Regions from separate parts of the Streptomyces sp. NPDC044002 genome, predicted to be linked through region 1. Evidence: predicted binding sites of a transcription regulator. Region 1 holds the regulator's gene; the other holds the start of a gene.

Region 1 (14,668 bases):
CCTCGTCGATGACGATGACGGAGAGCTCGGACAGCGGGTGGATCCGCATCCGGGTGAGCGCGTAGCGGGCGATGTCGAGGATCGCCTGCTCGTCGACCTCGGTTCCGGACTCGTTGTTGACGTCGATCGACATGGTGCGCTGGGTTCTACTTCCGCTGGTGGCCGTTCGGGGCCGGGTGGGCATCGTCGTACTTGGCGTACGCGTCGACGATACGGCCGACCAGCTTGTGCCGGACGACATCCTCGGACGTGAGCCGCGAGAAGTGGATGTCCGGCACCCCGTCGAGGATCTCCTGGACCTGACGCAGGCCGCTCTTGGCGCCGCCCGGGAGGTCGACCTGGGTGATGTCACCGGTGACGACGATCTTCGAGTCGAAGCCGAGCCTCGTCAGGAACATCTTCATCTGCTCGACGGTGGTGTTCTGCGCCTCGTCCAGGACGACGAAGGCGTCATTGAGGGTGTTGTGCGTCAGCAGGTAGTCCTGGGTGACGTACAGCGAGTCCTCGGCCGCGACCTGGATGCATACGGCTTCCTCACGCCCTGCGGGCTCGATGGAGTCGATGAAGCGCATCGGGCGCCCGCCGCCGGCCGCGTGGTACGCGTCCCGCTTGCGGGCGAGGCGGAACGGCTCGATTCCCTCGGGGAGCCGAATGTCGACGACGTGCGCGTCGAAACGGTGAGCCGCCAGGGCGGTTCCCCGCTCCCGGCCCTCGGCGCTGCGGCGCCGGCTATAGGCGACGCCGCCAAGCGATTGGACCAGGGCGACCACGTCGTCCCTCAGGACGATCGACGTGGTCGAGTACTGGATCCGGCAGGTGCGGCCTTGCTGGCCGACCGGGCCACCGTCGGAGTCGAGGAGGCCCTGGAGTACGGCGAGACGGACCTCCGCTGTGTTGAACAGGTAGTCGTCCGGCACGAACTTGGAGTGCGAACGGCTACCGAGGAGATCCAGCTCCCTCATGACCTTGGTCACGGGGTTCTCCAGGGTGACCACGTCACCGGGCGACTTCACCCGGTTCAGGACGTAGTCGCAACCACCCTTGTGCCGCGCCGCCACTCCGGGCAGAGCCGCCTCCAGGGAGCGGACGAGGTCCTCGTCCTCAGTGGCGAACGAAGGCGTGGTGGAACCGGTCAGGCAACCGTCTCCGAGCAGGAGACCCAGGGCGTACGGGTCCATGGGAATCCGACGCTCGGGGAACTCGACGGGCGCGGTGAGGAGCGGCAGCTCGTAGCGGTGGGCGTGCGCCGCGCGGAGTTTGCCGATCATCTCCTTGGTCTCCAGGACCCGCCACGGCTTGTCACGGCGCTTGTCCGACGCTGTACGGACCGTCCACAGGTGCTCGCCGCAGCACAGGGTCCAGGAGCCGTCCTGGGCCGTGACGCGGTAGATGTCCTTCTCACCCTGCGGGTAGACGCCGAGGACTGGCGTCGGCTCACCGTTCGACCCGACGACGAGGTCACCGACCTGGAGGTCGCCGATAGGGCGCCAGCCGTCCGGGGTCAGTACCTTCGTGAAGACGGGTTGCGCTCTTCCGCGCATGTACGCCAGCGGCGCCACCTCGATCGTGCCCGCCGCCATCAGGCGCGGGATCGAATCCGGGTCGAGCATGTCGTGCAGGGCGTCGTAGAGCGGCCGCAGGTACGGGTCGATCTTGTCGAAGAGGGTGCCCGGCAGGAAGCCGAGCCGCTCGCCCGCCTCGACGGCGGGGCGGGTCAGGATGATCCGGCTGACCTGCTTGGACTGCAGCGCCTGGACCGCCTTCGCCATGGCGAGGTAGGTCTTGCCGGTACCGGCGGGGCCGATGCCGAAGACGATCGTGTTCTTGTCGATCGCGTCGACGTACCGCTTCTGGTTGAGGGTCTTGGGGCGGATGGTGCGGCCGCGGCTGGAGAGGATGTTCTGGGTGAGCACCTCGGCCGGGGTCTCCGTGTCACCGCCACCGCTCCCGTTCGCCTTGAGCATGGCGATCGAGCGTTCCACTGCGTCCTCCGTCATCGGCTGCCCGGTGCGGAGCACCAGCATCATCTCGTCGAACAGGCGCTGGATCAGGGCGACTTCCGCCGCCGCTCCGATCGCGCTGACCTGATTGCCCCGAACATGGATGTCGGCCTTCGGGAAAGCCTTTTCGATCACGCGCAGCAGGGCGTCGCCCGAGCCGAGCACGGTCACCATCGGGTGCGTCGCCGGGACCGTGAAATGGGCTCGCGCCTGGCCCGGCGCCGGGGTGTGGGCTGTCGGTGTCTGAGTCATGGGCCGGCACTGTGGCCTGCGCATACCTCCCACTGAGGGGCCGATCCGAGCGTCGGCCTCCGGAGTACCAAGGGTACGTCCACCCCGGGGCGGGCCCGAGGGGTTTTCCGGGCGGGCCGGGAAGCGGCCTAGACGGGGTGCCGGAAGCCGATGGTGGGGACCGCGCGGCGGCGCGGGGAGGGGGCCGCGCCCGGCGGGACGAGGGCGTCCAGGAAGGCGTAGCGGTCCCGCAGGGCGTCGGGGGCCGTGCGCCACCAGTGGGCCACCTCCGGCCAGCCCGGGGCGGAGAGGGAGCCCCCGAACTCCTGCACCGACAGGGCCGCGGTCAGCCCGGCGAAGGCCAGCCGGTCGGCGAGCGGCCACCCCGCGAGGCTGCCGGTGACGAACCCGGCCACGAACACGTCCCCGGCCCCGGTCGGGTCCAGGGCCTCCACCGTGATCGCGGGGACCTCCGCGGTCTCCCCGGTGCGGCTGTCGACCGCGTACGCGCCCTCCGAGCCCATGGTCACCACCGCGACCGGGACCTTCTCCGCGAGGGCCCGGGCCGCGGTGCGCGGACACTCGGTCCGCGTGTAGCGCATCGCCTCCCCCGCGTTGGGCAGGAACGCCTCGCAGTGCTGGAGGTCGGCCAGGGCGCCCAGGTCCCACCGCCCGGTCTCGTCCCAGCCGACGTCCGCGAAGATCCGCGAGCCCCGGCGGGCCGCCTCGGAGATCCAGTCCTCGCCCTGCCCGGCGCCGAGCGAGGCCACCGCCGCCCGGGCCTTCGGGGGGCACCACGGGAAGGGGCCGGGGCCCGCCGGGGGCGGTGCCTCGTGGCCGTGGGAGACCATCGTGCGCTCGCCCTCGTACGCCATGGAGACCGTGACGGGGCTGTGCCAGCCGGGGATGGTGTGCGACATGGACAGGTCGATGCCCTCGCCCTGTTCCAGGGCGTCCCAGCAGTACTCGCCGTAGTGGTCGTCGCCGAAGGCGGCGGCCAGCGAGGTGCGCAGGCCGAGGCGGGCGAGGGCGGTGGCCATGTTGGCGACGCCGCCGGGGCTGGAGCCCATGCCGCGCGCCCAGGACTCCGTACCGCGCACGGGGGCGGAGTCGAGGCCGGTGAAGATGATGTCGAGGAAGACCGTGCCGGTCAGGAAGACGTCACAGCCCGGCTCGTGGGGGTCGCGCACCGGGCGGAGCGGGTCGAGGGTGATGCGGCTGTCCCGACTGGTCACGGCGTACTCCCCGTTGATGTGTCGTTTCTGCGTACGGGCCGGAAAGCTGCCAGCCCTGCCCGGGCCCGACCGGACCAAACCCCAGTGTGACGCACCTCACCGGACGCCGGACGCCACCGGACGCACTAGGGGGTGTCCGCAAAGTGGCGCCTGCCCCGCGACGCCCGGCACGCGCTCTCGCCGCACCGGGCGAAAGACCGAGTACGTCCAGTACGAGGCCTTCCGCCCGGCACGCCGAGAGCACGCACCGGACGCCGCAGGGCCCGCCCTCCGGGCGGACGGCGCCACTTTGCGGACACCCCCTAGCGCTTCGGCAGCGCCACCCGCCCCAGGTCCGCCGCGACCGTCAGCTCGCCCTCGAACCCCGCCGCGCGGGCCTCGCGTTCGAACTCCGACGGGTCCGCGTACCGCTGCGAGAAGTGCGTCAGCACCAGGTGCCGCACCCCGGCGTCCCGCGCCACCCGCGCCGCCTGTCCGGCGGTGAGGTGGCCGTGGTCCTCGGCCAGCCGGACGTCCGCGTCGAGGAAGGTCGACTCGATGACCAGCATGTCGCAGCCCTCCGCCAGCGCGTCCACGCCCTCGCAGAGCCGCGTGTCCATGACGAAGGCGAACCGCTGCCCCGGCCGGTGCTCGCTGACGGCCTCCAGCGTGACCTCGCCCTCCGGCCGCTCCAGCCGCCCCTCGCGCTGGATCCGGCCCACGTCCGGCCCCTTGATCCCGTACCGCGCGAGCAGCGCGGGGACCATCCGGCGCCCGTCCGGCTCGGTCAGCCGGTAGCCGAAGGACTCCACCGGGTGCGAGAGCCGCCGCGCCTCCAGGACGTACGAGGGCCCGCTCGCGAGCACCCCGTCCGCGGCGACCGGCTCCTCCCGCAGCGCCACGGTCTCCCGGTAGGCGGTGGCGTACCGCAGCCGGTCGAAGAACTTCTGCCCCGAGGCCGGGTAGTGCGCCGTCACGGGGTGCGGGACCTGGTCGAGGTTGATCCGCTGGATCACCCCGGCCAGGCCGAGGCTGTGGTCGCCGTGGAAGTGCGTGACGCAGATCCGGTTGATGTCGTGCGCGGCGACCCCGGCCCGCAGCATCTGCCGCTGCGTGCCCTCGCCCGGGTCGAAGAGGATGCCCTCACCGTCCCAGCGCAACAGGTAGCCGTTGTGGTTGCGGTGCCGGGTGGGGACCTGGCTGGCGGTGCCGAGGACCACGAACTCGCGTACGGACACGGCTTATCCGGGCGGCCACTGGAGGCCGCGGCCACCCAGGACGTGCAGGTGGGCGTGGAAGACGGTCTGGCCCGCGCCGGCCCCGGTGTTGAACACGACCCGGTACCCGTGCTCGGCGATCTTCTCCTCCGCGGCGATCTCCCCGGCCTCACGCAGTATGTCGGCGATCACGGCCGGCTCGGCGGCGGCGAGGGAGGCCGCGTCCGGGTAGTGCACCTTGGGGATGACGAGCACGTGGGTCGGCGCCTGCGGGTTGATGTCCCGGAAGGCGATCGTGGTCTCGGTCTCCCGGACCACGGTCGCCGGCACCTTGCCGTCGACGATCTTGCAGAACAGGCAGTCCGCCTGCGGTTCCCCGGCCATTCGCTGCCGCCTCCCGTGACGTTGATCGGTCGGGGCATGCTATCGGCCCCGCGCCGGGGGCTGCCGCCCCATATCCCGTCCGCCGACGGCGCCCCGCTGCGCGGGGCCGGGTCCCCTACCCGCCCTTCGCCCGTTCCCAGGGGCTCCGCCCCTGACCCCGGTCCTCAAACGCCGGACGGGCTGGATGATCCAGCCTCGCCGGCGTTTGAGGCGCGGGGGTCTGGGGGCGGAGCCCCCAGGGGGGTCCGGGGCGGAGCCCCGGGGAACGGGCGAAGGGCGGGGCGGGGAGCAGCCCGCGCAGCGGCGCCCCCGCCCCACCGCACCGGCCCCGCAGGGCAAGGCCCCGAACCGGCAACCGCCCGGCCAGGGCAGGGGCTACGACCAGCGCCCCGTACGGGCCAGCAGGACGGCCGTCGCCGCCGTGCCGGCCGTCGACGTGCGCAGAACCGACCGCCCCAGCCGGTACGGCGCGGCCCCCGCCTCCGCGAAGACGGCCAGCTCCTCCGGCGAGACCCCGCCCTCCGGGCCGACCACCAGCACCACCGACCCCTTCTCCGGCAGCGGAGCCGTCGCCAGCGCCGCCGACGGGGTGTCCCGGTCCTCGTGCAGCACCACCGCCAGGTCGGCCTGCGCCAGCAGCGCGGCCACCTGCTTCGTGGACATCGCCTCGGCCACCTCCGGGAACCGGACCCGGCGCGACTGCTTGCCCGACTCCCGCGCCGTGGAACGCCACTTGGCCAGGGACTTCGCCCCCCGGTCGCCGCGCCACTGCGTGATGCACCGCGAGGCCTGCCACGGCACGATGGCGTCGACGCCGGTCTCCGTCATCGTCTCGACGGCCACCTCGCCCCGGTCGCCCTTCGGCAGCGCCTGCACCACGGTGATCCGGACGTCGGGCTCCGGCTCCTCCAGCACGCTCTCCAGGTCCATGACCACCAGGCGGTCCTTGCCCTCGGCCGCCTTGACCACGCCCTCGGCCCACCGGCCGCGCCCGTCCGTGAGGACCACGTCCTCGCCCGGGTTCAGCCGCTTCACGGACACCGCGTGCCGCCCCTCGGGGCCGTCCAGCACGAACTCCGGCCCCGCCGGAACCTCTTCGACCACGAACACGGGGGCCGTCATGACGTTCTCCTCATCTGCAATGCGTTCAACGCGTCCTGTGCCCCGGCCAGTTCGGCCGCCAGCACCTCCACCAGCTCCCCGGCCGGCAGCGCCCGCGCCAGCCGGTGCCCCTGGCCCGCCCACAGGGACATGCCCTGCGGGTCGCCGGCCGCCGCGGCCGCCTTGCGCAGCCCGGCGGTCATGTGGTGGACCTGGGGGTAGGCGGCCGGGGCGTACGGCCCGTGCTCCCGCACGAACCGGTTGACCAGGCCACGCGCGGGCCGGCCCGTGAAGGCCCGGGTCAGTTCCGTGTGCGGGAACATCGGGTCGGTCAGGGCCTTCTTGTGCAGCGGGTGCGCGCCCGACTCCGGGCAGGCCAGGAAGGCCGTGCCGAGCTGCGCCGCGTCCGCTCCCGCCGCCAGCACCGCCGCGATCTGCGCGCCGCGCATCAGGCCGCCCGCCGCGATGATGGGCAGGGCCACGGCCTCCCGTACCTGCGCGACGAGCGCGAGCAGGCCGACGCCGGCCGTGCCGTCGGCCTCCGGGTCGTCGCGGTGGGTGCCCTGGTGGCCGCCCGCCTCGACGCCCTGGACGCAGACGGCGTCGGCGCCCGCCGCCTGAGCGGAGCGGGCCTCCTCGACCGAGGTGACGGTGACGACGGTACGGGTGCCGGCCCCGCGCAGCCGGGCGAGCACACCGGGCGCGGGCGTGCCGTAGGTGAAGGAGACCTCCGGGACGGGGTCCTCCAGCAGGATGGCCAGCTTCGCCTCGTACCCGTCGTCGCTGTTGCCGACGGTGTCCTCGGGGGCGAGCGAGACCTCGTACCAGCCGGCCTCGCCGGCCAGCTGCCCGCGGTAGGTCTCGACGGCGGCCGGGTCGACGTAGCCGGTCTGCGGCATGAAGAGGTTCACGCCGAAGGGCCGCCGGGTGAGGCCGCGCGTCTGCTTGATCTCCTGGTACATGCCGTCGGCGGTCTTGTAGCCGCCGGCCAGGTATCCGAGGCCGCCGGCCTCGCACACGGCGGCGACGAGCGGCGGGCAGGAGGCGCCGCCCGCCATGGGAGCCTGCACGATCGGGTACTGGGGGAGACCGTTCGGTGCGGAGGACATGGACTGCATCGTGCCACGTCCGGGCCACCGGGCCGAACCGTCGCATTCGCCTGGCATAGTCCGCTTCCCCGGCGTGTCCGGGAATCGCCGCGCGCGGTGTCCCGGAACGCACGGAGCCCGGACCGGGATGACCCCGGACCGGGCTCGTACGAGTGCTCCGGACCTGCCTCAGCGCCCGTTGAACGCGTCCTTCAGGCGGCTGAACAGGCCCTGCTGGCCGGGGGCGAACTGGCCCATCGGCCGCTCCTCGCCGCGCAGCTTCGCGAGCTGGCGCAGCAGCTCCTCCTGCTGGGCGTCCAGCTTGCCGGGGGTGGTGACCTCGACGTGGACGATCAGGTCGCCGCGGCCGCCGCCGCGCAGGTGGGTGACGCCCCGCCCGTGCAGCGGGATGGCCTGGCCGGACTGGGTGCCGGGCCGGATGTCGATCTCCTCCATGCCGTCCAGCGTCTCCAGCGGGCACTTGGTGCCCAGGGCCGCGGCCGTCATGGGGATGGTGACCGTGCAGTGCAGGTCGTCCCCGCGCCGCTGGAAGGTCGGGTGCGGCAGCTCGTGGATCTCCACGTAGAGGTCGCCGGCGGGGCCGCCGCCGGGGCCGACCTCGCCCTCGCCCGCGAGCTGGATCCGGGTGCCGTTCTCGACACCGGCGGGGATCTTGACGGTGAGGCTGCGGCGGGAGCGGACCCGGCCGTCGCCCGCGCACTCGGGGCACGGGGTCGGGACCACGGTGCCGAAGCCCTGGCACTGCGGGCAGGGGCGCGAGGTCATGACCTGGCCCAGGAAGGACCGGGTGACCTGGGAGACCTCACCGCGGCCGCGGCACATGTCACAGGTCTGCGCCGAGGTGCCGGGAGCGGCGCCCTCGCCGGAGCAGGTGCCGCAGACGACGGCGGTGTCGACCTGGATGTCCTTGGTCGTGCCGAAGGCGGCCTCGTCCAGCTCCAGGTCCAGACGGATCATGGCGTCCTGGCCGCGGCGGGTCCGCGAGCGCGGGCCGCGCTGCGAGGCCTGGCCGAAGAAGGCGTCCATGATGTCGGAGAAGTTGCCGAAGCCGCCCGCTCCGAAGCCGCCCGCGCCGCCACCGCCGCCCGAGGAGGACAGCGGGTCGCCGCCGAGGTCGTAGACCTGCTTCTTCTGCGGGTCCGAGAGGACCTCGTAGGCCGCGTTGATCTCCTTGAAGCGCTCCTGCGTCTTCGGGTCCGGATTCACGTCCGGGTGGAGTTCACGGGCGAGGCGGCGGAAGGCCTTCTTGATCTCGTCCTGCGATGCGTCGCGGCGCACGCCGAGAACGGCGTAGTAGTCCGTGGCCACTTACGACTCCGCCAGGATCTGTCCGACGTAACGTGCCACTGCGCGTACCGCTCCCATCGTTCCGGGGTAGTCCATGCGGGTCGGTCCGACCACGCCGAGTTTGGCGACTGCTTCGCCGCCCGAACCGTAGCCGACGGACACGACCGACGTGGAGTTGAGTCCCTCGTAGGCGTTCTCGTGACCGATCCTTACGGCCATTCCCGACTCACCGGCCTCGCCCAGCAGCTTCAGGAGCACGACGTGCTCCTCCAGCGCCTCGAGCACGGGCCTGATGGTCAAGGGAAAGTCATGTCCGAAGCGGGTGAGGTTGGCGGTGCCGCCGATCATCAGCCGCTCCTCCGCCTCCTCGGCCAGCGTTTCGAGAAGGGTCGCGAGGACGGCCTTGACGGTCGCCCGGTCGTCGATCTCGAACGACTCCGGAAGGTCCTGCACCAGCTGCGGCACGTCCGTGAAGCGGCGGCCGACGACCCTGCTGTTCAGACGCGCCCGCAGGTCGGCGAGGGAGTTCTCGCCGAAGGGGGTCTGGGTGTCGACGAGGCGCTGCTCGACGCGGCCGGTGTCGGTGATCAGTACGAGCATCAGCCGGGCCGGGGCCAGCGACAGCAGCTCGACGTGCCGCACGGTGGAGCGGGTCAGCGACGGGTACTGGACGACGGCGACCTGCCGGGTGAGCTGCGCGAGCAGCCGTACCGTGCGGCCGACCACGTCGTCGAGGTCGACGGCGCCGTCGAGGAAGTTCTGGATGGCCCGGCGCTCGGGCGTCGACAGCGGCTTGACGCCGGCCAGCTTGTCGACGAAGAGGCGGTAGCCCTTGTCCGTGGGGATCCGGCCGGCGCTGGTGTGGGGCTGGGCGATGTAGCCCTCCTCCTCCAGCACGGCCATGTCGTTGCGCACGGTCGCGGGCGAGACGCCCAGCTTGTGGCGCTCGGTGAGGGCCTTGGAGCCGACGGGCTCCTCCGTCCCGACGTAGTCCTGGACGATGGCGCGCAGCACCTCGAGTCTGCGTTCGCTGAGCATCGCGCACACCTCCGGATGCGGTCGGTCGTCTGCCTGGCCGTCGGGGCCGGCCCTGGCCTTGTTGGCACTCTGCGCGTGTGAGTGCCAGAGATCCCCCGGTCAGTGTACGGCCGGGTAGTACGCCGCAGGCAAGGGCGGCCCGCCAGGGTAGCGTCACCGCATGGACGTACGTTGGGAAGAGGCGGGCTGGGAAAGGGTCACCGGACGGGTCGGCCGGCGACGGCTACCGGTGTGGGACTGCACGGTGGGACTGGTGGTGGGGGACGAGTCGGTGCTGCTGATCGACCCGGGATCGTCCGTGCGCGAGGGCGCGCAGGTGCGCGCCGAGGCGGAGCGGCTCACGGGTCGCCGCGTGACCCATATCGCATTCACCCACGGACATTTCGACCACGTGCTGGGCGGAGCGGCCTTCGCGGGAGCCGAGTTCTTCGGGGCGGTCGGCCTGGAGCGGCTGCTGTCGACTCCGACGGGCCGCGAGGACGTGCGGGTGAGCGCGGTCCGGATGGGTCTGGCGGAGGAGGAGGCCGCGGAGGCGGCGGACCTGCTCCAGGCGCCCCGGCACCTGGTGTCGGGCGAGTGGACGCTGGAGCTGGGCGGGGTGCAGGTGCTGCTGGCGAACGTGGGGCCCGCGCACTCCGAGCACGACCTGGCGGTCTTCGTGCCGGGCGAGCGGGAGGCGGTGTTCTGCGGGGACCTGGTCGAGGAGTCGGGCGAGCCCCAGGCCGGCTCGGACGCGGTGCCGGGCCAGTGGCCGGCCGCCCTGGACCGGCTGCTGTCGCTGGGCGGTGACGACGCGGTGTACGTGCCGGGTCACGGAGCGCTGGTGGACGCGGGCTTCGTGCGTGCGCAACGCGACACACTGGCGGCCAGGTTCGGCGTGTCGGGGGCGTGAGGGCGCCGGCTCTCCTAGTGTCGGCCGGATGCGTGAGTACTCCCCCGACCTGACCCCGCAGTGGAAGCGCTCCAAGCCGGTGCCGGAGGTGCCGGCGGACCCGGACCTGGTGGTCGAGGTGGCGGGTACGGACTTCTGCGGCGCGGTGGTGGCCTGCGAGGCGGGCACGGTGACCCTGGAGGACCGCTTCGGCAAGCGCCGGGTCTTCCCGCTGGAGCCGCGCGGCTTCCTGCTGGACGGCGCGGTGGTGACCCTGACCCGCCCCGCGCGGGGGTCCGCCGCGCCGGCCCGTACGGCTTCGGGCTCGATCGCCGTCCCGGGGGCGCGGGCGCGGGTGGCGCGGGCGGGGCGGATCTACGTGGAGGGGCGGCACGACGCCGAGCTGGTCGAGCGGGTCTGGGGCGACGACCTGCGGATCGAGGGCGTGGTGGTGGAGTACCTGGAGGGCGTGGACGACCTGGCGGCGGTGGTCGCGGAGTTCGCCCCCGGCCCGGACGCCCGTCTGGGCGTCCTGGTCGACCACCTCGTACCGGGCTCGAAGGAGTCCCGGATCGCGGCCTCGGTGACGGGGCCGGACGTGCTGGTGGTGGGCCACCCGTACGTGGACGTCTGGCAGGCGGTGAAGCCGTCGGCACTGGGCATCCGGGCGTGGCCGGAGGTGCCGCGGGGGCAGGACTGGAAGACGGGCGTCTGCCGGGCGCTGGGCTGGCCGGAGAACACGGGGGCCGCCTGGCAGCACATCCTGTCCCGGGTGACGTCCTACCGGGACCTGGAGCCGACGCTGCTGGGGCGGGTGGAGGAGCTGATCGACTTCGTCACGGCCGGCGGTGCCGCTTGAGCTTGGGCAGGGTGCCGAACTCGGTGGTGTCCAGCTCGATACCGAGAATATCGAGGGGCACGGATTGCCCGAACGGTACTCGGAGCTCCACCTGGTAATCAGCCGCCTCACCAGCACCCGTCGGCTTGGTCAGCAGCACGCATCCGGCATAGAACGGGTCGATGATCAGATAGGCAGGCACCCTGCCGGCCGCGTACAGGGCTCGTTTGAGGCCGTAGTCCCGGTCGATGCTCGACTTCGACACCACCTCCACCAGCAGCGTGATCACCTCAGATGGCATCAAGCGGCCGATCCCCGGACCCACGCCTCGCTCCACCACAACCAGATCCGGCTGAGGCTCACTGGTTTCCTCAAGAATCGCAATGTCCTGCGTCTGCAGCCGTCGCCAGTTGGCTCGCGGAATCTGATCCTGGACCGCCTCCACAATGTCGTTGTGGACCACGTCGGGTCCCGCCATCATCACGATGTCCCCCCGCAGAAGCTCGATCTTGAAGTGACCGAAGAGCTCGGGATGCTCGTCGAACACGGCGTTGATCTCTTCGTACACAGCGGTCATCTCCGTGGTCCTCCACATCAGCCGCGTGCCGTTGCTGGCAGGCTACGGACAGCGTAGGCAGGAAGCGCCCAGTTACGGGGGGATTCACCCGCCCGGGGGATCAGTCCACCAGGTCCCGCACCACCGCGTCCGCCAGCAGCCGCCCGCGCAGGGTCAGGACCGCCTGTCCGGCCTCGTACGGGGCCGCCTCCAGCAGGCCGTCGGCGAGGGCGCGGCGGGAGGCCGCCAGGCCCGCGGGGGCCAGCAGGGACAGCGGGACGCCGTCGACCAGGCGGAGCTCCAGCAGGATGCGCTCCACGCGGCGGTCCTCCGCCGACAGCAGCTCGCGGCCCGCGCCCGGGGAGCGGCCCTCCGCGAGGGCGGCCGCGTAGGCGCCGGGGTGCTTCACGTTCCACCAGCGGACCCCGCCGACGTGGGAGTGGGCTCCGGGGCCCGCGCCCCACCAGTCGGCGCCGCGCCAGTACAGCTCGTTGTGCAGGCAGCGGCCGGCCTCGGTGGTGGCCCAGTTCGAGACCTCGTACCAGGAGTACCCGGCCTCGGCCATGACCTGGTCGGCGATCAGGTACCGGTCGGCGTGGACATCGTCGTCGGTCATCGGGACCTCGCCGCGGCGGATCCGGCGGGCCAGCTGGGTGCCCTCCTCGACGATCAGGGCGTACGCGCTGATGTGGTCGGGGCCGGCGCCGAGCGCGGCCTCCAGGGAGGCCCGCCAGTCGTCGTCGGACTCGCCGGGGGTGCCGTAGATCAGGTCGAGGTTGACGTGCTCGAAGCCCGCCGCGCGCGCCTCGGCCACGCAGGCCTCGGGGCGGCCGGGTGTGTGGGTGCGGTCGAGGACCTTCAGGACGTGCTGCTTCGCGCTCTGCATGCCGAAGGAGATCCGGTTGAAGCCGCCGGCGCGCAGCTCGGCCAGGTACTCGGGGTTCACGGACTCCGGGTTGGCCTCGGTGGTGACCTCGGCGTCCTCGGCGAGCCCGAACTCGTCGCGGATCGCCGCGAGCATGCGTACGAGGTCCCCGGCGGGCAGCAGCGTGGGCGTGCCGCCGCCGACGAAGACGGTCCGCACGGCGCGCGGGTCGTCGCCGAGCACCTTGCGGGCGAGGCGGACCTCGTCGATCAGGGTGTCGGCGTAGTTCTCCCGGGAGGCGAGGACGCCGCCGGTGCCGCGCAGCTCGGTGGCGGTGTAGGTGTTGAAGTCGCAGTACCCGCAGCGGGTGGCGCAGTACGGGACGTGCAGGTAGAACCCGAGCGGCCGCTCCCCGGCGCCCTCCAGGGCGTGCGACGGCAGCGAGCCGTCTTCGGGCATGGGGTCACCATCGGGCAGTGCGGAAGGCATGCCGCCATTGTCCCGCACTCGCCGTGGCCCGGCGGCCCGCGCCGGGACGGGCGCGGGGCCGCGTACGGCGGACGTGGGCGCGCAGGACCCGGCCCCCGGGCCCCGGCCGCGCGACCGGACACCGCCCGCGTCGCCGCGCACGGCTCGTGCGGGGCCCGGCCGCGGGGCCTGCGGGGCGGCCGCGCCGCCCCGCCCCGTCCGGCCCGCCGCGGGGCGTCAGGCCTCGCGGGAGCCCTCGTACATCTCCTCGATGAGGTGCTTGAACTCACGCTCGACGACCGGCCGCTTCAGCTTGAGGCTGGGGGTGAGGTCGCCGTGCTCGACGTCGAGGTCGCGCGGCAGGATCCGGAACTTCTTGATCGTCTGCCAGCGCTGGAGGCCCTCGTTGAGGGTCTGGATGTAGGTCTCGACCAGCCGGTTGGTCTCGGCCGCGGCGAGGACCTGGCCGTACGTCTTGCCTTCCAGGCCGTTCTCGGCGGCCCAGCCGAGGATGGCGGGCTCGTCGAGGGCGATGAGGGCGGAGCAGAAGTTCCGGTCGGCGCCGTGGACGACGATGGTCGACACGTACGGGCAGATCGCCTTGAACTGGCCCTCGATCTCCGCCGGGGCGACGTACTTGCCGCCGGAGGTCTTGATCAGGTCCTTCTTGCGGTCGGTGATGCGCAGGTAGCCGTCCGGGGAGAGCTCGCCGATGTCACCGGTGTGCAGCCAGCCGTCGCTTTCGAGGACCTCGGCGGTCTTCTCGGGCTGGCCGTGGTAGCCCTGCATGATGCCGGGGCCGCGCAGCATGACCTCGCCGTCGTCGGCGATGCGGACCTCGGTGCCGGGGAGCGGCTTGCCGACCGTGCCGGTGCGGTAGGCCTCGCCGGGGTTGACGAAGGAGGCCGCGCTGGACTCGGTGAGGCCGTAGCCCTCCAGGATGTGGATGCCCGCGCCGGAGAAGAAGTAGCCGATCTCGGGGGCCAGGGCGGAGGCGCCGGACACGGCGGCGCGCAGGCGGCCGCCGAAGGCCTCTCGGAGCTTGGAGTAGACGAGCGTGTCGGCGACCTTGTGCTTGGCGGAGAGCGCGAAGGGGGCGGTGGCCCGGCCGGTGCGGCGGTAGTTGTCCTGGGTGACCTTGGCGTACTCGCGGGCGACGCCCACCGACCACTGGAAGATCTTGTACTTGGCCCCGCCGCCGGCCCGGGCCTTGGCGGCCACGCCGTTGTAGACCTTCTCGAAGATGCGCGGGACGGCCGCCATGTAGGTGGGCTGGACGACCGGCAGGTTCTCGATGATCTTGTCGATGCGGCCGTCGACGGCGGTGACGTGGCCGACCTCGATCTGGCCGGAGGTGAGCACCTTGCCGAAGACGTGGGCGAGCGGCAGCCACAGGTACTGGACGTCGTCCGAGTGGATCATGCCGGTGGCCACGGTGGCCTTGGCCATGTACGACCAGTTGTCGTGCGGCAGGCGTACGCCCTTGGGG
Region 2 (14,668 bases), on a different contig from region 1:
TTCACCCAGGGCGCGGCGCGGGACCTCGGCGGTTCCGGGGTCCGCCTGATGGCCCTGTGCCCCGGCTTCGTGCGGACCGAGTTCCACCAGCGGGCCGGCATGGGCACGGACAACATCCCGGGCTGGCTGTGGCTCGACGCGGACAAGCTGGTGGCCGCCGCGCTCGCCGACCTGGCGCGCGGCAAGACCGTGTCGATCCCGGACCCGCGCTACAAGGCGTTGATGGGCGTGGTGAAGCTGACGCCGCGCGGGCTGCTCGGCGGGGTCTCCTCCCGTACGGGCCGCAAGTACGGGCCCCAGTGACCCGCCGGTAGATCGGGCTGAACGGGTGAATCCTCCTTAAACTGGACACGTCCCATCCAGCACGGGGCCAGCACGGGAGCCCACCATGACATTCGTACAACTGGTTGATTACAGGACTCACCAGCCCGAGGCGATGAACGATCTGCTGGACAAGTACGTCGCCCAGAGCCAGGGCAAGCGCACCGTCACCCACAGCGTCGTGGGCAAGGACCGCGACCAGACGGACCACTACGTGAACTTCGTCGAGTTCCCTTCGTACGAGGAGGCCATGAAGAACTCCAACCTCCCCGAGACGGACCGAATGTTCCACGAGATGACGGCCTTGTGCGACGGCATGCCGACGTTCACCAACCTCGACACGGTCCGCGACGAGCACCTCAACACCCTGATGGTGAACCGGATGTACGACGACATCGCGATGAAGGGCGACATGTCCGTCATCGAGGAGATCTTCGCCCCGGACTACCACGACCACGACATCTCCAACCCCGAGGACAAGCACGGCTACGCCGCGATCCGCGAGGACACCGAGATGTGGCGCGCCGCCTTCGACTTCACCTTCACCCGTGACGCCCAGATGGCACAGGACGACTACGTCACCACCCTGTGGACCTGGACCGGCACGCACAAGGGCGAGTTCATGGGCGTCGCCCCCACCGGCAAGACCTGCACGATGACCGGCACCACGGTCTTCCGATGTCAGGACGGCAAGATCAAGGAAGGCTGGTGGCACTACGACGCCATGGCCGTGATGCGGCAGCTGGGCATGATGGAGTGACGCCCGCTCAGGCGACCCCGGACGGCGCCGGACGGCCCCGGACGACCCCGGAACGACCCCGGAACGGCCCCGGAAAGCGGGAAGGCCCCCGCCCCACCGTGTGAACGGCGGGGCGGGGGCCTTCTCGTCGAAGCGCGCGGACGCGTCAGCGTCAGTGGCTGTGGCCGTGACCGTGGCCGTGACCGGCCTCGGCCTCCTCCTCCGCCGGCTTCTCGACGACCAGGGTCTCGGTCGTGAGCAGCAGGGAGGCGATGGAGGCGGCGTTCTCCAGGGCGGAGCGGGTGACCTTGACCGGGTCGATGACGCCGGCCTTGACCAGGTCGCCGTACTCGCCGGTGGCGGCGTTGAAGCCCTGGCCCTTGTCGAGCTCGGCGACCTTCGAGGTGATGACGTAGCCCTCGAGGCCCGCGTTCTCGGCGATCCAGCGCAGCGGCTCGACGGCGGCGCGGCGGACCACGGAGACGCCGGTGCCCTCGTCGCCGGTCAGGCCGAGGTTGCCCTCCAGGACCTTGACGGCGTGGACGAGCGCGGAGCCACCGCCGGAGACGATGCCCTCCTCGACCGCGGCGCGGGTCGCGGAGATGGCGTCCTCAAGGCGGTGCTTCTTCTCCTTGAGCTCCACCTCGGTGGCGGCGCCGACCTTGATGACGCAGACGCCGCCGGCGAGCTTCGCCAGGCGCTCCTGCAGCTTCTCGCGGTCCCAGTCGGAGTCCGTGGCCTCGATCTCGGCCTTGATCTGGTTGACGCGGCCCGCGACGTCAGCGGCGTTGCCGCCACCGTCGACGATGGTCGTGTCGTCCTTGGAGATGGTCACGCGGCGCGCGGAACCGAGGACGTCCAGACCGGCCTGGTCGAGCTTGAGGCCGACCTCCTCGGCGATGACGGTGGCACCGGTGAGGGTGGCCATGTCCTGCAGCATCGCCTTGCGGCGGTCACCGAAGCCCGGGGCCTTGACGGCCACCGCGTTGAAGGTGCCGCGGATCTTGTTGACGACGAGGGTGGAGAGGGCCTCGCCCTCGACGTCCTCGGCGATGATCAGCAGCGGCTTGGAGCCACCCGCCTGGATGACCTTCTCCAGCAGCGGCAGGAGGTCCTGGATGGAGGAGATCTTGCCCTGGTTGATCAGGATGTACGGGTCGTCGAGGACGGCCTCCATACGCTCCTGGTCGGTGACCATGTAGGGGGACAGGTAGCCCTTGTCGAAGGCCATGCCCTCGGTGAACTCGAGCTCCAGGCCGAAGGCGTTGGACTCCTCGACGGTGATGACACCGTCCTTGCCGACCTTGTCCATCGCCTCGGCGATGAGCTCGCCGACCTGCGAGTCCTGCGCGGAGAGCGCGGCCACGGCGGCGATGTCCGACTTGTCCTCGATCGGGCGGGCGGTCGCGAGGAGGTCCTCGGACACGGCCTTGACCGCGGCGTCGATGCCCTTCTTCAGGGCGGCCGGGGAGGCGCCGGCGGCGACGTTGCGCAGACCCTCGCGGACGAGCGCCTGGGCCAGCACGGTGGCGGTGGTGGTGCCGTCACCCGCGATGTCGTTGGTCTTGGTCGCCACCTCCTTCACCAGCTGCGCGCCGAGGTTCTCGTACGGGTCGTCCAGCTCGACCTCGCGGGCGATGGTGACACCGTCGTTGGTGATGGTGGGGGCGCCGAACTTCTTGTCGATGACGACGTTGCGGCCCTTGGGGCCGATCGTCACCTTGACCGTGTCGGCAAGCTTGTTGACGCCGCGCTCGAGGGCGCGACGGGCGTCCTCGTCGAACTTCAGGATCTTCGCCATGGGAGCGGTTCAGCCCTCTCGAAAACTCGGGTTTAACGAACCGCGCCCCTCGCCGCCCGGCAATCAGCGGGGTGACCAGGGGCGCAGCTCAAGCAAACTTCTTGAAGCGAATTACTTCTCGACGATCGCGAGCACGTCGCGGGCCGAGAGGACGAGGTACTCCTCGCCGCTGTACTTCACTTCGGTGCCGCCGTACTTGCTGTACAGCACGATGTCGCCGACGGTGACGTCCAGCGGGAGACGCTGGCCGTCCTCGAAGCGGCCCGGGCCGACCGCGAGGACGACGCCCTCCTGGGGCTTCTCCTTCGCGGTGTCCGGGATGACCAGGCCGGAGGCCGTGGTCTGCTCGGCGTCGAGCGGCTGGACCACGATGCGGTCCTCAAGCGGCTTGATGGCAACCTTGGAGCTGGCGGTCGTCACGATCCGACCTCCCCCTTCGGAGATCCGGGGTTAACTGTCTGAGGTGGCGACCAGGTCGATCCGTCGTCGCGGGTGCCGGACCAGCCTGTCGCTGTGTTGGCACTCACCGGGGGCGAGTGCCAGGTGTGACACTATTCCGGCGATTAGCACTCGGTCAAGCGGAGTGCCAACACGGTCCGCTGGTTCCACGCATTCCGGCCGCCGAACCCCCCGTTCGGCTGAACCCCGACCGGCCGGGAACCGGACCGCGGCGCCCCGGGGCCCGAGGAGCCACTGCCCGGTATGTGAGGCTTGGGGCGTGCGCATCCTCGTGGTCGAAGACGAAGAGAACCTGGCCGAATCCCTCCGCCAGGGCCTGTCCGCCGAGGGCCACCAGGTCGAGCTCGCCCACGACGGCCACCGCGGCCTCGAACTGGCCCTCACCGGCGGACCGTACGACGCCGTCCTGCTCGACCTGATGCTCCCCGGCCCCGGCGGCGCCGAGATATGCGCCCGGATGCGGTCCCACGGCGACCCCACCCCCGTCCTGATGCTGACCGCCCGGGACGGCGAGCACGACGAGGCCGAAGGGCTCGACGCCGGCGCCGACGACTACCTCACCAAGCCCTTCTCCTTCCTGGTGCTCGCCGCCCGGCTGCGCGCCCTCGCCCGCCGCGCCGCCGCCCCCGAACCCACCGAGCTCCGGGCGGGGGACCTCTTCCTCGACCCGCTCGACCGCCGCTGCCGCCGCGGGAGCCGCGACATCGAACTCACCGCCCGCGAAGTCGGCGTCCTCGCCTGCCTGATGCGGCGCCCCGGCCGGGCCGTCGCCAAGCAGGACGTCCTCGACGAGGTCTGGGACGCCCCGCACGGCATCGACCCGAACATCGTCGAGGTCTACGTCTCCTCCCTGCGCAAGAAGATCGACGCCCCCTTCGGCCGCCGCTCCATCCTCACCGTCCACGGCACCGGCTACCGCATGGCTCCCGACGGTGGGTGAGGGGCCTGGGGTGGGTGAGGGGCCCGGGGCGGACGGCGGGAGCCGGCGCGGCGGGAGCGGGAGCGGCGGGAGCCGGCGCGGCCCCCTCGTGGGCAACCTGCGCGCGCGGACCGCCCTCGCCGCCGCCCTCGCGATGGCCGCGGTCCTCACCACCGGCGGGCTGTGGCTCCACAGCCTCATGCGCAGCAACCTCCTCGACAACACCACCGGCCGCACCGAGCTCGCCGCGCGGAAGGTCGCCGCCCAGCTCGACACCCGGACCCTCCCGCCCGGCGGCCGGCTGCCCGCGCCCGACGGCGGGGTCGACCTGGTCCTCGTACGCGACGCCCACGGCCGCGACGTCGCCAGCACCGCCGCCGGAACGCCCAAGGACCCCCCGCGCCTCGACGGACTGCGACCCGGCCCCGGCCAGGACTCCCGCTCGGCCGTACTGCCGCCCGCGCACCCCGGCGCGCAGCGGCGCGTGGTCGTCGCCGTCGAGGCCCCCGGCCCGCCCGGCGCGCACGATCCGCACACCGTCTACGCGGTGACCGTGCTCGGCGACGTCGACGACGCCACCCGCGCCATCGCCACCGGCCTCCTCGCCGGCGCTCCCCCGCTGACCGCCTTCGCGGCGGCCCTGGCCTGGTGGGCCACCGGCCGCGCGCTGCGCCCCGTCACCGCGATCCGCACCGGGCTCGCCGCCGTCACCGCGAGCGAGCTCGACCGGCGCGTCCCCGACCCCGGCGGCGGCGACGAGATCGCCCAGCTGGCCCGGACCGTCAACGACACCCTCGACCGACTGGAGCGCTCCGACGCCCGGCAGCGCCAGTTCACCGCCGACGCCTCGCACGAGCTGCGCAACCCGCTCGCCGCCGTCCGCTCCCGGCTGGAGGTGGCCCTCGCCATGGAGCGGCCCGACCGGGCGTCGGTCGCCGCCGCGCTGGCCGACACCGAGCGGCTCCAGCGGATCGCCGCCGACCTGCTGCTCCTGGCCCGCCTCGACGGCGGGCCCGCGCCCCGCCCCGAGCCGGTGGACCTCGCACTGCTGGCGGCCGAGGACGCGGCGCGGCGGCCCGCGCCCCGGGTGCCGCTGCGGCTGGAGGCGCCCGCGCCGGTGCCGGCGTACGGGGACCCGGCGCGGCTGGAGCGGGCCCTGGCCAACCTGGTGGACAACGCCCTGCGGTACGCGGACGCCGGGGTCGTGGTGCGGGCGGCCGCGCGGGACGGGCGGGCGGTGCTGGAAGTGGCCGACGACGGCCCGGGGATCCCGGAGGCGGACCGCGACCGGGTCTTCGAGCGGTTCGTACGCCTCGACGCGGACCGGGGCCGGGCCAGCGGCGGCACCGGCCTGGGCCTGGCCATCGCCCGGGAGATCGCGCGGGCCCACGGGGGCGGCGTACGCGCGCTCGGCGCGCCGGGCGGCCGGGGCGCGCTGCTGGAGCTGTGGCTGCCGTCCGGGCGGGACGGCCGCTGAGGGGGCCTTCAGGTTTCAGGATTCCTTCAGCGCCGCTGCGCCAGGATCGAGCGGCATGAGCGCTCAACGGAGGAAGACCGGCCACCGCAGGCTCTCACGGCGCCGACGGCTCGCACGCACACTGCTGATCACGGGCTGCGCGCTGACGGTGATGGCGGGCGGCGGCGCCTGGTACGTCTACCACGACCTCGCGTCCGGAATCGCCAGCTCCAAGGCCCTGGACGGCGCCGCGAAGTCGGCGCACGGCGATGTGAACATCCTGCTCATGGGCCTGGACAGCCGGCGCGACCAGAACGGCGACCCGCTGCCCGAGGAGGTCCTCGACAAGCTGCACGCGGGGAGCTCGGACATCGGCGGCTACAACGCGAACACCCTGATCCTGCTGCACGTACCGGGCGACGGCAGCGAGGCGAAGGCGTTCTCGATACCGCGCGACGACTTCGTGCAGATAGCCGGCGGACAGGGCCCCGGCCATCAGGACAAGGGCAACGGCAAGGACAAGATCAAGAAGGCGTACGGGCTGGCGAAGGCCGCCAAGGAGGAGCAGCTGTCCCGGGACGGCGTGCAGGACCGGCGCCGGCTGGAGCGGGAGGGGCGCGAGGCGGGGCGCCGGGCGCAGATCGAGACGGTGCGGAACTTCCTGGGCGTCCCGGTCGATCACTTCGCCGAGCTGAACCTGGCCGGCTTCTACCACCTCGCGGACGCGCTGGGCGGCGTACCGGTGTGCCTGAAGAAGCCGGTGAAGGACTCGTACTCGGGCGCCGACTTCCCGGCGGGCCGGCAGACCCTGAACGGCCGACAGGCCCTGGCTTTCGTACGGCAGCGGCACGGGCTGGAGATGGGCGACCTGGACCGGACGAAGCGGCAGCAGGCCTTCCTCGCGGGTGCGACGCAGAAGCTGAACTCGGCCGGGACCTTCACGGACCCGGTGAAGCTGCTCAAGCTGATCGACACGGCGAAAGAGGACGTCGTGACGGACGCGGGGTGGGACCTGCTGTCGTTCGTGAAGCAGGCGAAGAACCTGTCCGGGGGGAAAGTGCGGTTCACGACACTCCCCATCGAGGGCTTCGGAAGGAACCATGGGGAGGACATCAACGTCGTAGATGATATGAAGATAAAGCGCCTCATTGCCGAGCAGATCGGTCCCCGGTCGACCACTGCGACGACCCCGGGCGCCCCGGACGCCGCGCCGTCCTCTTCTCCCTCTCCTCCCTCTTCCTCCCCGTCTTCCCCTGCGTCTCCCCCGTCATCCGCCCCGCCTCCGCCCCAGCCCGAGAAGGGTGCGATCGACGGCGGCGGTATCCCGTGCGTGGACTGAGGCCCCTGACGGTGGCGGGCGCCCGCCGTCGCACCGAAGCGCTGCTGCTGCTCCTGGTCATCGGCATCGCCGTCTTCGGCCACGTCAGCGCCGGGCTGGCCATGAACGGCGAGCTGCCGCAGCACCTCACCAGCTTCGTCATCAGCATGACGCTGCTGTCCCTGGTGGGGCACCTGGGCATCCGCCGGTTCGCGGCGTACGCGGACCCGCTGATCTTCCCGCTCGCGATGCTGCTCACCGGGCTGGGGCTGGTGCTCATCCACCGGCTCGACCAGGGCTACATCGAGCGGTGGAACTCCACGGCCAACGCGCCCGACCAGCTGATGTGGACGGTGGTCGGCGTCGCCGCCTGCATCCTGGTGGTGGCGCTGCTGCGCGACCACCGGCTGCTCCAGCGCTTCATCTACATCACGATGGCCGTCGCGCTGGTGCTGCTGATCGCGCCGGCGTTCTTCGGCGCGGACACGTACGGCGCCAAGCGCTGGATCATCCTCTTCGGCTTCTCGCTCCAGCCCGGCGAGTTCGTGAAGATCATGATCGCGGTCTTCTTCGCGGGCTACCTGGTCATCCACCGCGACTCCCTGGCCCTGACCGGGCGGAAGTTCCTGGGCATGCGACTGCCGCCGATGCGGCAGCTCGGGCCGATCATCACGGTGTGGATCATCTCGCTGCTCGTGCTCGTCTTCGAGCGCGACCTCGGCACCTCGCTGATCTTCTTCGGTGTCTTCGTGGTGATGCTGTACGTGGCCACCGAGCGCACCAGCTGGATCGTGTGCGGCCTGCTGATGGCGGCCGTGGGCGCGTTCGTGGTCGGCTCGACGGAACCCCACGTCAAGGGCCGCGTCGCCGCCTGGCTGAACCCCCTGGCCGTGTACTCGCCGAACCCCCCGAAGGGCCTCGACTCGGAGCAGTCCGCCCAGGCGCTGTTCAGCTTCGGCACCGGCGGCGTCTCGGGCACCGGCCTCGGGATGGGGCACCCGGAGCTGATCAAGTTCGCGGGGCGCAGCGACTTCATCCTGACGACGGTGGGCGAGGAGCTCGGCCTGGCCGGGGTCATGGCCGTACTGATCATCTACGCCCTGCTCGTACAGCGGGGCCTGCGCATGGCGCTGGCCGCGCGGGACCCGTTCGGCAAGCTGCTGGCGGTGGGCCTCGCGGCGGCCCTGGCCCTCCAGGTCTTCGTGGTCGCGGGCGGCGTGACGGGCCTGATCCCCCTGACGGGCAAGGCCCTCCCCTTCCTGGCGAAGGGCGGCTCGTCACTGCTGGCCAACTGGATCATGATCGCCCTGCTGCTGCGCATCAGCGACAGCGCGGAACGCCAACGCGAAGCCGACGCGATGGGCCCGGCGGAAACGACGATCACCCCGGTGGTGACGGCGGGGGCGGGGGTCCGCTGAGGGGGGCTCGCGGTGCGGGGGGGGGGGGGGGGGGGGGGGGGGGGGGGGGGGGGGGGGGGGGGGGGGGGGGGGGGGGTCCCCCCCCCGCCGGGCATCCAGGCCCGTCCAGTCCCGATCCGGGACCCGGGCTCACTCCAGAGACTTGAGCTCCTCCAGACCGTCCGCGACCAGCAACGGCGTGAACTCCACGACCGTATGTGTCGCGACGCCGTTGACGGCATACGGATCACCGGCGAGAAGGCCGTCAAGGTCTTCCCTGGGCATCCGAGGGGCAAGGTAGACACCGCCGACCAAAGGCACCTGCCGTCCGGCCACCAGCAGCAGACGGCGTGAAATGAGGTCGTTCAGCCACTCGCCGTGGGCCGGTCGCCACGGGTCGACTTCATCCAGCGGAACCGTGTAGCTCACCGTGACAACAAACATGTCCGAACCGTAAGGGGAAGCCCAGGGCTTCTGCGACCCGATTCCACGAGGCGGAGGACAGGCCCTAATGGCCGTAAGGGCTGCGCATGTTCACGAAGCGGAGTTCCACATCGGTGGTCAGGTAGTCCATTCGACGCTCCCAGAAGTCCTGCATGTGCGGGAGCGCCAGGTGGGCGTCCAGGTCGGCCTGGGTGCGCCACACCTCGTAGAACACGAAGACACCGGGCTCCTCCTTGTCCTCGTGGAAGTGGTACTCCAGGCAGCCCGGTTCCTTCCGGGTGGGCTCCACGAAGGAGAGCAGGAGCTCCATGACCTCCTGGGCGCGTTCCGGCTTGGAGCGGGCGATGCCGACGAGCGAGACGAGCTGGTCCATCAAGGTTCTCCCCCACAGATAGGTACGATCGAGTTCGTACCTATCGGACGCTAGCAGCCGCCGGAGGTAAGATCCAATCCATACCTGAGGGAGGAGGCCGCCATCATGCCCGACGACGAGGGTCACCCGACCGTCGAAGAGATCGAGCTCGGCAGGGTGCTGTCCGCGCTCGCCGATCCCCTGCGCCGCCGTGTGGTGCGCGAGCTGGCCGTTGCCCCGGAAGGCACGGCGCGCACCTGCGCCTCCTTCTCCCTGCCGGTCTCCAAGGCGACGGTCACCCACCACTTCCGCACCCTGCGGGAGGCCGGCCTGATCCACCAGGTCGACCGGGGCAATAGCCGGATGGCAGGCCTGCGTCGAGCCGACATCGAGGCCCGCTTCCCCGGACTCCTAGCCATCCTGACGGCCGAGTAGCGCCCCCCCCCGGCCGGGGCGTTCACCCCCCGGTACCCGTGCGGGCGCCGTACTTGCCTCCCCGCGAGGCCAGCTCCTTGACCACCACGGCGGTGCGTCCGGTGAGGCAGGCGCGGCGCAGGGTGTCGTCGCGGCGGGTGAACTGGGCCACCGCGCCCTTGCGTCCGAGCGTGACGGCCCGGGCCACGTACCGCAGTGCGTACGGTTCGGGCTCCCGGCCGCCGGTCAGGCGGACCAGGGTGTCGGCGGCGTGGGCGGCCTGCGGGCCGGCGAGAGCGCAGGCGAAGCGGGCGCCGGGCACCGCCGCGCAGTCGCCCACGACGAAGATCCGTCCGTCGTCGACGCTGCGCAGGCACTCGTCCACGAGCGCCCGCCCGCGCGCGTCGACCGTGAGGCCGCTGCGCGCGGCCAGGTCGGGTACGTCGGACACGATCGCCCACAGGGTCAGGTCGGAGGCGGCCACCGCCCCGGAGCGCAGGTGCACGACTCCGCCGGCGGCCTCCGTGACGGTGTCGTCCACCACCTCGACCCCCAGGCGCTCAAGTCCGGTGCGGGCCTTGGTCCGCGCCCGGTCGGAGAAGCCGTCGGCGACCGACGGGCCGATGATCCGTACGCGCAGGTCGGGCCGGGCCTCAGCCACCTCGGCCGCCGTCTCGATGCCGGTCGCGCCGCCGCCGATCACGGTGACCGTGCTGCCCGCGGGCAGGGCACCGAGCTCCGCGCGGGCCTGTTCCGCGCCCTCCCAGGTCCCGACCGGGACGGTTCCGGCCATGGCCCGGACCGTGCTGCCGACGGCCAGGAACGCGTGGTCGAAGTCGAGCCTCTCCCCGCCCGCCAGGGTGACGTGCCCGTCGCCCACCTTCTCGACGGTGGCGACCCGGACGGTGATCCCGGGGCGCAGCATCGACGCGAGGGGCGTCGCCGTGGCGGCGGTCCCGGCGACCTGCTGGTGGAGCCGTACGCGTTCCACGAAATCGGCGCGCGGGTTGACCACCGTGACCTCCGCGCCCTTCACCTTCTTGGCGATCCGGTTCGCCGCGAGCATCCCCGCGTAGCCGGCGCCCACCACCACGACCTTCATGTCGTCCTCCTCGTCAACGCGACTGGTCGGACATGAGATGCCGGCCGGGCCGCGCTTGTGACAGGGAGCCGCACGTGTCGCGCGTCACAGGACGGGAGCCGCGGGGGCTGTCACAAAGCAGCGGGATTCGGCGTCGTATGCGCGACATGGCCACGCACGAAGGAACCAGGAGACCGCACATGAACGAGGACGGCCGTCCCGACCCCGCCACCGAGGCGTTCGTCAGCCACCGCAAGCTGCTGTTCACCGTCGCCTACGAAATGCTCGGCTCGGCCGCGGACGCGGAGGACGTCCTCCAGGAGACCTGGCTGCGCTGGGCGGGGGTCGACCTCGAAACGGTGCGGGAGCCGCGCGCGTACCTGGTCCGGATCGCGACCCGGCAGTCCCTCGGCCGGCTGCGCGCGCTGAGCCGGCGCAAGGAGACCTACGTGGGCCCCTGGCTGCCGGAACCGCTGCTGACCGCGCCGGACGTGGCCGAGGACGTCGAGCTGGCCGACAGCGTCTCGATGGCGATGATGCTGGTCCTGGAGACGCTGACGCCGACCGAGCGGGCGGTGTTCGTCCTGCGCGAGGTGTTCGACCTGGGGTACGAGGAGATCGCGGAGGCCGTGGAGAAGAGCCCGGCGGCGGTCCGCCAGATCGCCCACCGGGCACGGTCGCACGTCGCCGCGCGCCGGCCGCGCGGAGTCGTCTCCGCGACCGAGACCCGCGCCGCCCTCGACGCCTTCCGTCGGGCACTGGAGACGGGCGACCTCCAGGGCCTGGTCGACCTCCTCGCACCGGACGTCGTCGCCCTCAGCGACGGCGGCGGCATCAAGCAGGCCATGCCGCGACCGGTCGTGGGCGCCGAGAAGGTGGCCCGCCTGCTGGCGGCCGGCGTCGCCGCCTTCGGCCCGCTGATGACCGCGGAGCCGACCCGGGTCAACGGCCACCCGGCGCTCCTGATGCGGATCGACGGCGAGGTCGAGATGGTCGTGGCACTGCGGATCGACGACGGCCTCGTGACGGGCCTCTACTCGGTCCGCAACCCGCAGAAACTGACGCGCATGGAGCACGAGACGGCGCTGGGGCGGTGACCCTCCGGGGGCAGAGCGGGGCTCGCGGTGCGGGCCCGCTATCTCCCCCTCGACCCCGTGGGGTCGGGCGGTGGTTGCCCACCCGCCTCCCTGGGTGCGGGCCGGGGGCCGGGTGGGCGGTAGCCCCTTGGGCGGTCTCAGGGAGGGTTGGGGGCTTCCCGTCAGTCCCATCGTCCTTCCGGTTCGGGCCGGTCCCTCAAGGGCGCTCCTTCGTCGCGTCGCTACGCGATCGCCTACGGCGACCCTTGACCGACCGACCCGAACCGGAAAGCCGAAAGACTGCCGGGAAACCCCCAAAGAAACGGCACGGTCCATGGTTGGAGGAGCGGCCGTGTCAGTGATGAAGCGAGGCGCCGGGCGCCGGCCCACCGGGCATCCGGGCCCTCAGATGCCCGGTTTCCGGGCCAGGGGCGCGACTACCCGCACGAGAGGCCGACCAGAGCGACCTGGGAAGCCCCCAGCCGCGCCAGATCGCTACGCGCTCCTCACATCTCAGCGTCCGACGACCGCCTGTGGCCGATACCCGCACCAGAGGGCGAAAACAGCAGCCCAGGGAGCCGACAGGCGCGACAGATCGCTACGCGCTCCTCTGGTCTCGGCGGCCGACGGCCGTCCTGGGCTGGTGGTCAGCGGGTTGGATGTTGGTGACGGCCGTGGTGAACTCACGGCCCGAGGCGCCCCGGATGTAGGCGAGCTCCATCCAGCGCTCGTGGACGGGAGAGTCCGAGACGTTCTCGTTGATCACGGCCATCAGCTCCCCCTCTGCACCGGACGCGATGTCGCGCACGCGACGGCGCAGGAGGCGGTGAGGGACGTACTCGTACCGCTCAGTCATTCGGCGACTCCGGCACCTCGGCCGCACTGCGCGTGAACCGCTGCCACCCAGCAGCCGCGCGGGCGGTCAGCTCGGCGCTGAGACCCGGCTGCCATCCCGGCCGCCAGGGCGGATCCTCGCCGTCCGGCCGTTCGGCACAACGGCAGGGCACGAGCAGTCGTGTGCGGCGGGCGGAGCCGGCTCCGTTGTTCTTCTCGTCCATGACGGCTTCTCCTGGTCGGTTCAGTGGGACGAGCTGCATGCCCAGTGAACGCCCAGCGGACGGCTGACGGGGAGGGCGAACCGGTCGCGTTCAAGTCGCGGCCACCCGGACGAAATTGCGCGGGCTTTACGCAGCCGGAAGCGCCTGGATACCGTCCGGATCTACCGTGGCCTCATGGCGGCGAACGCGGAGTTGGCGGCGCGCATGGCAGAACTGCAGCTCACCCGTGCCGAGCTGGCAGAACGCATGAATGACGCGATTGAACGGCTCACCGGGAGGCGGGGGCTCGTCACCGATCGGACCGTGCGCCGCTATCTCAGCGGGGAATCTCGTCGGCCACAGGGGCGCCAGCGCATCGCTCTGGAAGCGGTGTTCGGTTGTACCGCCGAAGCCCTCGGCTTCGATGCGCCCTCGGGCGACCTGGAGGAGCCCTTGCACCGCCGTACCTTCATAGCGGTCGCTGCCGGATCAGCCGTGACCGCCGCCGTGGCGTCCCGCCCCACCATCGGCAGCACGGACATCAACAGGCTCGGCACGGAGCTCGTCCGTCTGATCGCCATGGACGACGTGAAGGGCGGCGGCACCCCGGCAGAGGCTCGCGCCCTCGGCTTGGCACGCCACACCATGGACCTCCAGCAGAACGGCAGTGCCACTCAGCGTGTCCGCGGGCACCTTTACGCACTGGCCGCGGCCTTCACGGCTGCGGCCCTCTGGGCCGCAGTCGACTCCCGCCAGCTCGACCGCGCGCAACGCCATCTGGAGAGTGCCGTCACCCTCGCCGGGCTCTCAGGCGACGGCCAAGTCCAGCACCAGGTGTGGCGCTACGCCGCCATGCTCGCCGACCAGCGCGGACGCCATGCCGACGCCGTTGCCGCCGCCGAAGCGGCCATGACCACCAGCGTGCACCGCAACGATCCGTTGTACGCATCTCTCAGTCACGCCCGCCTCGCTCTGGCCCTGCCCGGAACGGGCGACCAAGACCGAGCCCTGCGCTCCCTCGACCGAGCCGCAGACTCCTTCGCCCGGGCAGACCTCACGCGCCGCCGGCCGGCCTCCATGGATTTCTTCACCCACGGGGAGCTCGACGGCCTGACAAGCATCGCGCACCTGCGCCTGGGCCGTGCCGAGGAGGCGGAGTACCACGCCTACCGCTGTCTCGGTGCCCTCCGCGCCGACCAGCACCGCAATCGTGCCTACTACACGGCGCACGCCGCCCTGGCCCAGCTGGCCCAAGGGGACGCGGAGCAGGCCTGCGCGACCGCACAGGCGGCGATCCCGCCTCCCGGCTCAGCGGACACCGGCCGCATCCACCATCTGATCCGCACTTTTACCACCGCCCTCAACGGCCTCGCGCCCGGCGCCGAAATCACCCGCACCTGGAACCAGCAGAGGAGTCCCGCGTGACGCTCGAACTCGTCCACCACGACCACACCACTGCGAAGGCCATACGCCAAACCCTCATCGATGTACACGCCGAGGTCTACGCAGCGCAGATGGACGACCCGTTCGTGCAGCGGTTCCCTTGGTTCGTCGACCACTGGAGCGAGAACCCCGGCTTCACCTGCGTCATCGGCTATGACGAGGGCGAACCGGTCGGCTACGCCTACGGCGCCGCCCAGCGCGAGGGCGCCGAATGGTGGCAGGGCCACCACACCGCTCCCCGGCCGGCTTCCGGAACCCGCACGTACGCGGTGTCCGAGATCATGGTTCGTCGCCAGTGGCGCAAGACCGGCACGGCCCACCGCATCCACGAAGCCCTCCTGGCCGAACGGCCCGAAGCCCTCTCGGTCCTCCTGGTCGACACCGCCCACCCCAAGGTCCGGAGCCTCTACG

The links. Region 1 encodes HrcA, which represses chaperone genes, less so after heat shock. Its sites were predicted from a motif close to TTNGCACTCNGNNNNNCNGAGTGCNAA; they were not measured.
Region 2: groES (co-chaperone GroES) is a predicted target of HrcA. The motif match lies at 3,425-3,451, and genes of this name have one in related genera.

Annotation. Positions count from the first base shown of each region.
Region 1 is NZ_JBWKEZ010000016.1:88,630-103,297, reverse strand. It holds gene ybeY (rRNA maturation RNase YbeY) at 1-133, opposite strand, end outside; gene AC07A6_RS15055 (PhoH family protein) at 147-2,252, opposite strand; gene AC07A6_RS15050 (carbohydrate kinase family protein) at 2,381-3,466, opposite strand; gene AC07A6_RS15045 (ribonuclease Z) at 3,769-4,683, opposite strand; gene AC07A6_RS15040 (histidine triad nucleotide-binding protein) at 4,687-5,046, opposite strand; gene AC07A6_RS15035 (16S rRNA (uracil(1498)-N(3))-methyltransferase) at 5,422-6,168, opposite strand; gene AC07A6_RS15030 (nitronate monooxygenase) at 6,165-7,256, opposite strand; gene dnaJ (molecular chaperone DnaJ) at 7,425-8,564, opposite strand; gene hrcA (heat-inducible transcriptional repressor HrcA) at 8,565-9,581, opposite strand; gene AC07A6_RS15015 (MBL fold metallo-hydrolase) at 9,742-10,473, shown strand; gene AC07A6_RS15010 (DUF3097 domain-containing protein) at 10,502-11,311, shown strand; gene AC07A6_RS15005 (Uma2 family endonuclease) at 11,289-11,867, opposite strand; gene hemW (radical SAM family heme chaperone HemW) at 11,968-13,200, opposite strand; gene AC07A6_RS14995 (AMP-dependent synthetase/ligase) at 13,417-14,668, opposite strand, start outside.
Region 2 is NZ_JBWKEZ010000017.1:3,094-17,761, forward strand. It holds gene AC07A6_RS15235 (SDR family NAD(P)-dependent oxidoreductase) at 1-303, shown strand, start outside; gene AC07A6_RS15240 (ester cyclase) at 389-1,081, shown strand; gene groL (chaperonin GroEL) at 1,233-2,861, opposite strand; gene groES (co-chaperone GroES) at 2,973-3,281, opposite strand; gene AC07A6_RS15255 (response regulator transcription factor) at 3,580-4,260, shown strand; gene AC07A6_RS15260 (sensor histidine kinase) at 4,271-5,716, shown strand; gene AC07A6_RS15265 (LCP family protein) at 5,772-7,034, shown strand; gene AC07A6_RS15270 (FtsW/RodA/SpoVE family cell cycle protein) at 7,022-8,431, shown strand; gene AC07A6_RS15275 (YciI family protein) at 8,561-8,854, opposite strand; gene AC07A6_RS15280 (putative quinol monooxygenase) at 8,919-9,227, opposite strand; gene AC07A6_RS15285 (ArsR/SmtB family transcription factor) at 9,333-9,641, shown strand; gene AC07A6_RS15290 (NAD(P)/FAD-dependent oxidoreductase) at 9,664-10,722, opposite strand; gene AC07A6_RS15295 (RNA polymerase sigma-70 factor) at 10,902-11,798, shown strand; gene AC07A6_RS15300 (hypothetical protein) at 12,376-12,633, opposite strand; gene AC07A6_RS15305 (hypothetical protein) at 12,626-12,835, opposite strand; gene AC07A6_RS15310 (Tat pathway signal protein) at 13,010-14,239, shown strand; gene AC07A6_RS15315 (GNAT family N-acetyltransferase) at 14,236-14,668, shown strand, end outside.